Regions from separate parts of the Paenibacillus paludis genome, predicted to be linked through region 2. Evidence: predicted binding sites of a transcription regulator. Region 2 holds the regulator's gene; each other region holds the start of a gene.
What was found. The regulator Rex, encoded in region 2, represses fermentation and respiration genes when NADH is low (regulators of the CRP and FNR family bind a similar motif). The targets are predictions, from matches to a motif close to TTGTGAAATATTTCACAA.

Region 1 (3,284 bases), on a different contig from region 2:
GAATTGACCGGACTAAAGGTATCCAGCGATTTATTGTTCAGGTAAGCATACAGATTATAGCCGATCAGCTCACCCATCTGCCAGGCGATTTGTGCAGTCGGCGGATAAGGACGGCCGTCCGGAGCAAATACAACAGCACTGTCACCAGCAACAAATACATCAGGATGCGATGTGGATTGCAGGAATTCATTTACCGTTGCACGTCCACGGTTAACTTCAAGACCGGATTCACCGATCAGCGGATTTCCTTGTACACCGCCGGTCCATACGAATGTGTTGGCCACAATTTTCTGGCCATCCTTCAGATCAATGGTGTTGCCCTCCACATTGGTAACGGCTAGACCAGTCAGGAATTGTACGCCGCGTGCAGCAAGACTTGATGTAGCGCGTTCGATCAGGTGATCGGGCAGTACCGGGAGAATCTTCGGACCTGCTTCCACGAGCAGCAGCTTGATCGCTTTTTGATCCACCCCATAACGTTTGGTGAACTTCGGCAGCACGTCGGCAATTTCACCTACAAGCTCAACACCCGTCAATCCGCCACCGCCGATTAGAATCGTCGCGTCAGCTTCATTGCCGGTTTTTGCGTACTCACGGATCCGGTCTTCGATATGCCCGTGAATTTTATTGGCGTCGGCAGCCGATTTCAATACCATGCTGTATTGTTCAAGTCCCGGAATTCCAAAATAAGCCGTCGTGCTGCCAAGGCCCGCAACAAGGGCATCGTAAGTAAGATTCGTGCCATCCGAGAGCGCAATTTGTTTGCTTTCAACGGAGAAGGATTTTACTTTGGCAATTTTAAGATCAATGTCTTTACCGGCAAAAAGCTTCGCCAGCGGCATAGCAACAGCTTTCTCTTCCACGCTGCCTGCGGCAAGACGATGCAATTCGGTAATAATCTGGTGGGTTGGAAACTGGTTGACAACTGTGATCTTTGCTTCAGCCTTGCTCATATATTTGCGCACTGTCAAGGCACTCAGCAATCCGCCGTAACCTGCTCCTAGAATAACAATATGTTTTGACATATGATGTTTCCTCCGTCCTTACGTATGAGATTAGAATTAATTATTTCTGCTGGCTGCGTTCGCCGCTGACTTGCAGGTAAGCATTCATAAAACGGAGAAGCTTCTGAACCTGCGGATCCTTAATCATCTTCATCATTCCGAACACGCTGATCGTCTCGCTGGTTTCATTTGCCCGGTCTTTCGCCTCGATCACAGTAGCCGCCATATTCTTGACGGAACCTACTACCGGCTCGGCAATTTCTTTAATAGCGCCCACCGTATCATTCTTGAGTACTTCATCGGATGCAACCGACTGTACAAAGTCCATAGACTTCGTTAATACACCTACAAGCTGTGTAAGCTGCGGCAGCTGTTCTATCAAGGTTGTTAATGATTCCTGAACTTCCGGCTTCAAAAGCTGATCCAGAACATCCTCTTTGGTTAAAGAGGCTTTCGGTGCTTCCTGTTCAGGAGTGGTTTGCGTAATTGTTTCTGACATTGTTGGACTCTCCTCTGCATTAGCTTGTAACGCTTGATAATAGTCAATTCAATAACCCATACATCTATTATAACACCTATTATGTAATAAACGTCACAATCTTTTTGCCTCTATAACCTTATTTTGTGATTAAAATCACTTCTTTTCTGTCGTTTTTATTAATTATCTTCTATTTGAACTTAATTTCACGATTTAGTGTAATTCATCATTGACGATTCCCAATTGCCGTGCTATCTTAAGTAAGTAACCATTAGTAAGTAGGTTTATTTACATAAGTTATTGATATTTATTAACTATTAATTTATAACCATTTGGAGGTATTTATCATGAGTACTTTTACAGATTTGGTGCAATCCCGCAGATCAGCTATGAATTTCGTGGAAGGGATCAAGATCCCGCAAAACGAACTGGAGGACATGTTCTCTCTCACCCGGCTCGCCCCTTCAAGCTCCAATTTGCAGCATACACATTACAAGGTGATCAGCGATCCGGCACTGAAGGAGGAAATCCGCAGAGGTGCTTATGACCAATATAAAATCCACACGGCTTCCGCCGTTATTATTGTGCTCGGAGATAAGCTTGCCTATCAGCAGGCACCGGAAATTTACAGCGGACTGAAATTGCTTGGCGCTATGAGCCAGGAGGAATATGATAACACCATTCAATCCATCAACGATGCCTATGAAGGAAATGATGCTTTCCAGCGTGATGAAGCCATTCGCAACGCCTCCCTGTCCGCCATGCAGTTCATGCTGATTGCCAAGGATAAAGGCTGGGATACCTGCCCGATGATCGGCTTTGATCCCGAAGCCATCAAGGCCACCCTCAATATCCCGGACCATCTTGTGCCGGCTCTGATGATTACCATCGGCAAAGATTACAAACGCAAGATCAGACCGCGCGGCTACCGCAAGCCGGTAAATGAGTTTGTTGAATTCTTCTGAGATGGACCCTTGCAACCTGCAAAAAGGCCTTGCCGCAGTATCGCGGCAAGGCCTTTTATGATAATAACAACCGGTTAAATCCTAGACTCTGCGGAAACGCCAGAGCACGCTCTGGAAATCACCGTGCAGATTCGGCAATGGCAGCCCTGCATACATAAGATGATCTCCTCCATACACGCCTCCGCCTTCCAGCCACTCATAATCCGCTTCGGGATCCAGTCCTTTCAGGCGAAGATAATACAGTGAATCATTGGGCTCGGCCAGTGTCCGGGCATACACGACGACAGCCTCGGATTTATCTTCAGCCGCAATCAGCCATGCGGTCTCGTTGCCTTCAAACGGGCTGAGCAGTCTGTACTGCTCCCCGAACTGCACCAGCGGCCGCAGCTCCTTGTAGAGCGCTACCTGTGCTTTTACCGTTTCCTTCTCTTCTTCCGTAAACTTTGTCAGATCCAGCTCATAGCCGAAATTGCCTGACATTGCGACATGTCCGCGCAGTTCAAGAGAAGTATTGCGGTGTACCTGATGGTTCGGCACGGCCGAGACATGGCTGCCCATGGAGCTAAGCGGATAGACGATGCTCGTTCCATACTGGATTTTGAGTCTGCTGATCGCATCGGTATTATCGCTTGTCCAGGTCTGCGGCATATAATAGAGCATTCCCGGATCGAAGCGCCCTCCCCCGCCGGAGCAGCTCTCAAACAGGACATCCGGAAACTCCGAGGTAATCCGTTCAAGCACTCCATAAAGACCGAGCATATAACGGTGCGCCGTTTCCCGCTGTCTTTCCGGCGGCAGCAGCGCAGAGCCAATTTCGGTCATATTGCGGTTCATATC
Region 2 (3,284 bases):
ATTGCCGATGTGGTCATTACCAATCACTCCAAGCTGTTCGCAGACGTCAAGGCCGGGCACCAGCTGCTTCCGGCTTATGAGCATCTTGTCATTGACGAGGCCCATCATTTGGAGGATGTGGCCGGCAAGCATCTGGGCATGCAAATGAAGTATTTCACGGTAGCTCATACGCTTACAAGGCTGTATAAAGACAGCCGCAGCGGCCAGCTGCCGGCACTGCGCCAGACTCTGCAGTCCTCGGGCAGTGAGCAGGCTTCGGAGTGGAGCGGCGTAATCGATAAAATCTATCCCGACCTGCTTACCGTAAAGGAAACTTGGGATACACTGAGCGACAAGCTGTTCGGCCTATTGCCCGAACGCAGCGATGCAGCGGCAGGTGAAGCCGGCCAGCTGGTCACACGCCTGCTTCCCGGGAGCAAGCCCAAAGATTGGGAAGAACTGGCGGCGCTGGAGAATACGCTGAACTTAGCCCTGAGCGACATCATCCGCAGGGGTGACAAAATGCTCAGCGAGATGCGCGATACGGAGAGTCAGTCGTCTTCGGACAGCCTGGTGACCGATATCGGAGGCTTGTTCAAGGATTTGGCATCCATCCGGGAACAAATCCGCTTCTTTATGGGTCTCAGTGACGATAATATCGTGTACTGGATGGAAGGGAGCGGCAACTACCGGGGCAAGTCGCTTCAGCTCTACGCCGTGCCTGTCGATGTAAGCAGTCAGCTCAAGGATCTGTTCTTCGACAAGAAGAAGAGCATAGTGCTGACCTCGGCCACGTTATCGGTCGACAAGTCCTTTCAGTTCATGATTGACAACCTTGGTCTTTCTGAAGCCTCTGAGCAAGGGCGTCTCATGACAGCGCTGCTGCCTTCACCGTTCAAGTACCGTGAACAGGCTCTGCTTGTCATCCCGCGCGATTTCCCCAGTGTTAAGGGCAGCGTAGGCGATGCGCGTTTTGTAGACAAGCTGGTGCATTCGCTGGCTGAAGCGGCGGCGGCGACCAAGGGGCGGATGCTGGTGCTGTTCACCTCCTACAAAATGCTGCGCCAGGTTTACGATCCGCTGAAAGAGGCCTTGGCTTCCCAGGACATTACGGTTCTGGGCCAGGGTGTGGAAGGAGGCAGCCGCAGCAAGCTGATCCGGCGTTTTCAGGACAGCTCTGCATCGGTATTGCTTGGAACAAGCAGTTTCTGGGAAGGAGTCGACATCCCTGGCGAGGCGCTGACCTGTCTTGCGATTGTAAGGCTGCCGTTTCAGCCGCCGAATCATCCGCTTGCCGAGGCAAAGGCGGAGCTTCTGCAGGCCCAGAAGAAGAATCCTTTTATGAAAATGTCTGTTCCACAAGCAGTGATCCGGTTCAAACAGGGTTTTGGACGATTGGTTCGCACAGCGCAGGACCGGGGAATTGTTATAGTATATGATACCAGGGTCATCGAAGCTTATTACGGGAAGTACTTCCTGTATTCACTCCCTGGTCCGAAGATGGAGCACATGCTTACCGATCAGATGGTTCCGCGGATTGCGGAATGGCTTGAAGAGGGCGGCGTTTCCTAATCTGTCATCGTTTATAAATTTTTTCCATCTCTTTGTACCATAGGCTGTGTCCCGTTCGCAGAGCGGGCACTGCACGTGGTTGTCATACGATATCGCGTCAGTGCAATTCTAAATTAGGAGGAGAAAACATGAAATCGGATAAAATATCGGAGGCCGTCGTACGCAGACTCCCAGTGTACCTGCGTTTCCTGAACGATCTCCAAAAGCGTGAAATCTCAACCGTTTCTTCTCAGGAACTCGGGCAGAAGCTGGACCTTAATCCGGCACAGATTCGTAAGGATCTGGCCTATTTTGGTGATTTCGGCAGAAAAGGCATTGGATATGACGTGTCTTATCTCATCGAAAAGATCCGTCATATTCTGAAGCTGGATCAACAAATCAACGTGGCCCTGGTGGGTGCCGGTAACCTCGGTCATGCCTTGTCCAATTACAATGCTTATCTGAAGGATACCATGAAAATCACCGCTGTATTTGATTCTTATGCTCCCAAGATTGGACAAAAGATCAACTCTCTTACGGTTCAGCCGATGGAGGAGCTGGGTCAGACCATCCGTGATCAGGGAATCCGGATCGGGATCATCACTGTACCGGACAGCGAAGCACAGAATGTGGCTGATATTCTGGTAGAATCGGGCATCGAGGCGATCCTGAATTTTGCACCGGTCATTCTGAAGACACCTGCAACCATCCGTATTCATGCTGCCGACTTTACGACTGACCTGCAAAGTCTGGCGTATTATTTACATGATGGAAAGGAAGGAATTACAGATGAGCAGCAATAAGATGATAATTGCAAACGGACGTTTTCTGGTTCCCGGAAGCGAGAAGCCGGTCCTGAGCGGTTATATGACTATAGAAAATGATTTGATCACATACATAGGGGAAGAGAAGCCCGTTATTGAAGAAGGCACAGTGACGCTCGACGGCAGCCGGCTGCTGTTCATGCCGGGTCTGGTCAATACCCATGGCCATGCTGCGATGTCGCTGCTGCGCGGCTATGGGGATGATATGGTTCTTCAAGCCTGGCTGCAGGAGAAAATGTGGCCGATGGAGGAGAAGTTTACCGGAGATGATGTCTACTGGGGCACTTCCTTATCCGTTCTGGAGATGCTGAAAGGCGGCACAACCACCTTTTTGGATATGTATGATCATATGGACCGGGTGGCCGAGGTGGTCGAACACTCCGGCATCCGTGCGGTGCTGATGCGCGGTGTTATTGGTCTATGTCCTGAAGAAGTGCAGAATCAGAAGCTTGCGGAAGCTGTTGCTTTCGCCCGCAACTGGCACGGCAAGGCTGACGGCAGAATTACAACCATGATTTCACCGCATGCCCCGTATACTTGTCCTCCGGACTTTTTCATGCGGTTTGTGCAGGCGGCACATGACCTGGACCTGCCGATGCATACGCATATGTCGGAAACGCTGCGTGAAGTGGAGCAGAATGCCGCTGATTACGGCCTGCGTCCTGTAGCGCACCTGGAGAAGCTGGGGATGTTCACCCGCCCGTCCTTAATCGCCCATGGTGTCCACCTGAACGATGAGGAGATCGAAATCCTCGCCCGCCACAAGGTGGGTGTGTCCCATAACCCGGGAAGTAACCTGAAGCTTGCCAGCGGGGTTGCACGGGTGCCTGAGCTGCTGAGAGCCGGAGTCAAAGTTTCGCTCGGTACGGACGGGGCGGCAAGCAACAATAATCTCGATATGTTCGAGGAAATGCGGCTTGCAGCATTGAT
Region 3 (3,284 bases), on a different contig from region 2:
TCATGTGATCGAGGGCTTCGGCAAGCTGGAAGTGGTTACGGTAGATGGTGAGACACGCAAGGCAACACTTGTGGGTACGGATAAAGTAAGTGATATCGCAGTGCTCTCCATTGATGCTAAAGGCATTACCACAGTAGCCCAGATTGGTGATTCCTCCAAGCTGCGGTTTGGGGAGACGGTCATTGCTATCGGCAATCCGCTGGGACTCGGCGATAGCTTGACCTCGGGGATTGTCAGCTACACAGAACGGACCATTCCCGTATCACTGAACCAGGACGGTGTCTATGACTGGGAACAGGAAGTCATTCAGACGGATGCTGCAATTAACGAGGGCAACAGCGGAGGCGCGCTGGTCGATCTGAACGGCAAGGTGATTGGTATTAATACAATGAAGATTTCCGATACAGGCGTGGAGGGACTTGGCTTTGCCATCCCGGCCAATCATGTTATGGAAACGGCGGGTGAGCTTGAGGCTAACGGGAAGATTGCCCGCTCTTATCTGGGAGTGTATTCCGTAGATTTGAATAACCCTTATGTGCCGCTCGCAGAAGACCAGCGCAAGGAGCTTAATCTGCCAACGACCGTTAAAGACGGAGTAGTTGTGCTGGATGCGGTAGGGCCGGCCAAGGATGCAGGACTGCAGTTCAATGATGTGATTACCAAGTTTGACAATGAACCGATCACATCGACCCTTTCGCTGCGCAAGTATCTGTATGATCACACCAAAATCGGAGATGATCTGAAGATTACTTATTACCGCAACGGAGAGGTAAAACAGGTGACGGTGAAACTTCTTGAAAAACAAAAGGAATAAAAGCGGCGTCAGCCGTATATAATAATGTGGCAGTCAAGATAAGCGAGACGGCCCAGCCGTCCTTATTATAAAATTAAGGACGGCATCCGTTTCGAAGTCAAATCATCTGGGTATATTACTTAATATGGATGCAAATCCCCCTTTTTATAAAGACTGGTAGCCCTTACATTGGGAACAACACCTTATAAGGGGAAATACGGATATATTCGGATGTTGGCTTGCCTTTGTAACTCCGGTGTGGTAACATGAGATTAATCATACATTTGATACCTAATTCTCGTATTGAAAAGGGCTGTCAATGCAAATACAACCTTTTTCAATGTGTGAATTTTTTCTTTGTTTGAAGATAAAAAGAACATATTAATTTAAATTTGTGGAGGTAACACACATGCAAACAGGTACAGTTAAATGGTTCAACGCAGAAAAAGGATTCGGTTTCATCGAAGTTGAAGGCGGAAGCGACGTATTCGTTCACTTCAGCGCAATCACTGGCGACGGCTTCAAAACTTTGGACGAAGGCCAACGCGTTGAATTCAACGTTGTTCAAGGCAACCGCGGACCACAAGCCGAAAACGTTGTAAAACTGTAATAATAGAAGCACCGTCCCCGCTTTTGCAAGTTGGGACGGTCTTTTTTTATAAGATCAACTGCTATATCATCATGAAACCACAACATGATCTTGAAGTAGAGCAACTGCAAATGAAGGATTTGTAAGCATCTTAGAAAGAATATAATTGGATGCTTTTTTACTTGTTTCTCAACTTGTAACATAAAGGAAGGGAGGAACGGCAATGAACTACCGGAAGAAGCCTTTAGAGGAAGTACCGGAAGAAAATACCGCAATTTGGGCCTGTACCAATGATGGATGCAACGGATGGATGAGGGATAATTTCGCATTTGAACATGCGCCTTCTTGCCGTCTCTGTCATGCCCCAATGGTTCGCAGCATGAAGATGCTGCCGCAATTGCTTAATTCTAATGGCGATCTCAAATCGCTGAAGAAGGGTATTTCGATTACCTAACCAATGCCTTTATGAGTCAAGCTTTCTATAGAACGACGAACAAATCCAAGACGGTAAAACCGTCTTATTTTTTTTGCTTTCCGAACGTAATATTGTGATATTTGTCACAAATTTATTGTTTTTTAGGCCGAATCCGGGTGTATAATGTGATAATTATCACACTTTAAGCCTTAAATTTTTGACAGAATAGACATAACGAATGGGGAGAAGAAAGGGGAAGAAACATGGATACAGTTATGCTGTCGCGTATACAATTTGCGTCGACGACGATCTTTCATTACTTCTTTGTACCGGTATCTATTGGACTTGCACTCTTGATCGCGATCATGGAGACGATGTATGTCCGAAAAGGCAACGATGAGTACAAAAGAATGGCGCAGTTTTGGGGAAAGCTATTTCTCATTAACTTCGCAGTAGGGGTAGTAACAGGGATATTGCAGGAATTCCAGTTCGGAATGAACTGGTCCGATTATTCCCGCTTTGTCGGGGATGTATTTGGGGCTCCACTTGCGATTGAAGCGCTGCTGGCGTTTTTCCTGGAGTCTACTTTTATCGGCTTATGGATTTTTGGCTGGGACAAAGTCTCCAAGAAGATTCATTTACTGTCCATCTGGATGGTAGCGCTGGGAACGATGTTATCGGCATTCTGGATTCTCGCAGCCAATTCTTTTATGCAGCACCCTGTTGGTTTTGCGATGAATAATGGCCGGGCCGAAATGAATGATTTCCTGGCTTTGATTACAAACGGACAATTGCTGGTGGAATTCCCGCATACGGTGCTCGCGGCTTACGCTACAGGGGCATTTCTGGTAACGGGTATCAGTGCCTATAAAATGCTCAAGAAGCAGGATGTGCCTTTCTTTAGAAAATCGTTCGAAATTGCGGCGATTGTCGGCATTGTCTCCTCCATGGGGGTAGCCGTTGCAGGTCATGCCCAAGCGCAGTATCTGGTAGAGACACAGCCGATGAAGATGGCAGCTACGGAAGCCCTTTGGGAGGACAGTGGTGACCCTGCGGCTTGGACAGCCAGTGCTTTTATCGATCCTGACAATAAATCAAACTCCGGGGAAATCAAGATTCCTTATATGCTGAGTTTCTTGTCCTACAGTAAGTTCTCCGGTGAAGTTAAAGGGATGAACACGCTGCAGGCAGAATATGAACAAAAGTACGGCCCGGGGGATTATATCCCGCCTGTTCGTACGACTTTCTGGAGCTTCCGGATCATGGTGGTCGCAGGCACGCTGATGATTGTGCTCGGCATGTATGCGATGTATCTGATGTGGCGCAAAAAGATGGAACGTCCGAACACCTGGTTTATGCGGTTCATGTTCTGGGGGCTGCTGCTTCCGCCAATTGCCAATACTGCAGGCTGGATCATGACAGAGATCGGACGTCAGCCTTGGACGGTATTCGGATTAATGACGACAGAAGACAGTGTGTCTCCTAAT

Region 1: ACAN56_RS06720 (helical membrane plugin domain-containing protein) is a predicted target of Rex. The motif match lies at 1,585-1,602, and genes of this name have one in related genera.
Region 3: ACAN56_RS10555 (cytochrome ubiquinol oxidase subunit I) is a predicted target of Rex. The motif match lies at 1,929-1,946, and genes of this name have one in related genera.

What each region holds. Positions count from the first base shown of each region.
Region 1 covers NZ_JBGJZP010000003.1:41,948-45,231, reverse strand. Annotated here, with positions in the region: gene ACAN56_RS06725 (NAD(P)/FAD-dependent oxidoreductase) at 1-1,025, opposite strand, end outside; gene ACAN56_RS06720 (helical membrane plugin domain-containing protein) at 1,066-1,503, opposite strand; gene ACAN56_RS06715 (nitroreductase family protein) at 1,830-2,447, shown strand; gene ACAN56_RS06710 (alpha-galactosidase) at 2,529-3,284, opposite strand, start outside.
Region 2 covers NZ_JBGJZP010000036.1:34,899-38,182, reverse strand. Annotated here, with positions in the region: gene dinG (ATP-dependent DNA helicase DinG) at 1-1,551, shown strand, start outside; gene ACAN56_RS34615 (redox-sensing transcriptional repressor Rex) at 1,641-2,333, shown strand; gene ACAN56_RS34610 (amidohydrolase) at 2,320-3,284, shown strand, end outside.
Region 3 covers NZ_JBGJZP010000004.1:393,148-396,431, reverse strand. Annotated here, with positions in the region: gene ACAN56_RS10570 (S1C family serine protease) at 1-814, shown strand, start outside; gene ACAN56_RS10565 (cold-shock protein) at 1,203-1,403, shown strand; gene ACAN56_RS10560 (cold-shock protein) at 1,606-1,836, shown strand; gene ACAN56_RS10555 (cytochrome ubiquinol oxidase subunit I) at 2,061-3,284, shown strand, end outside.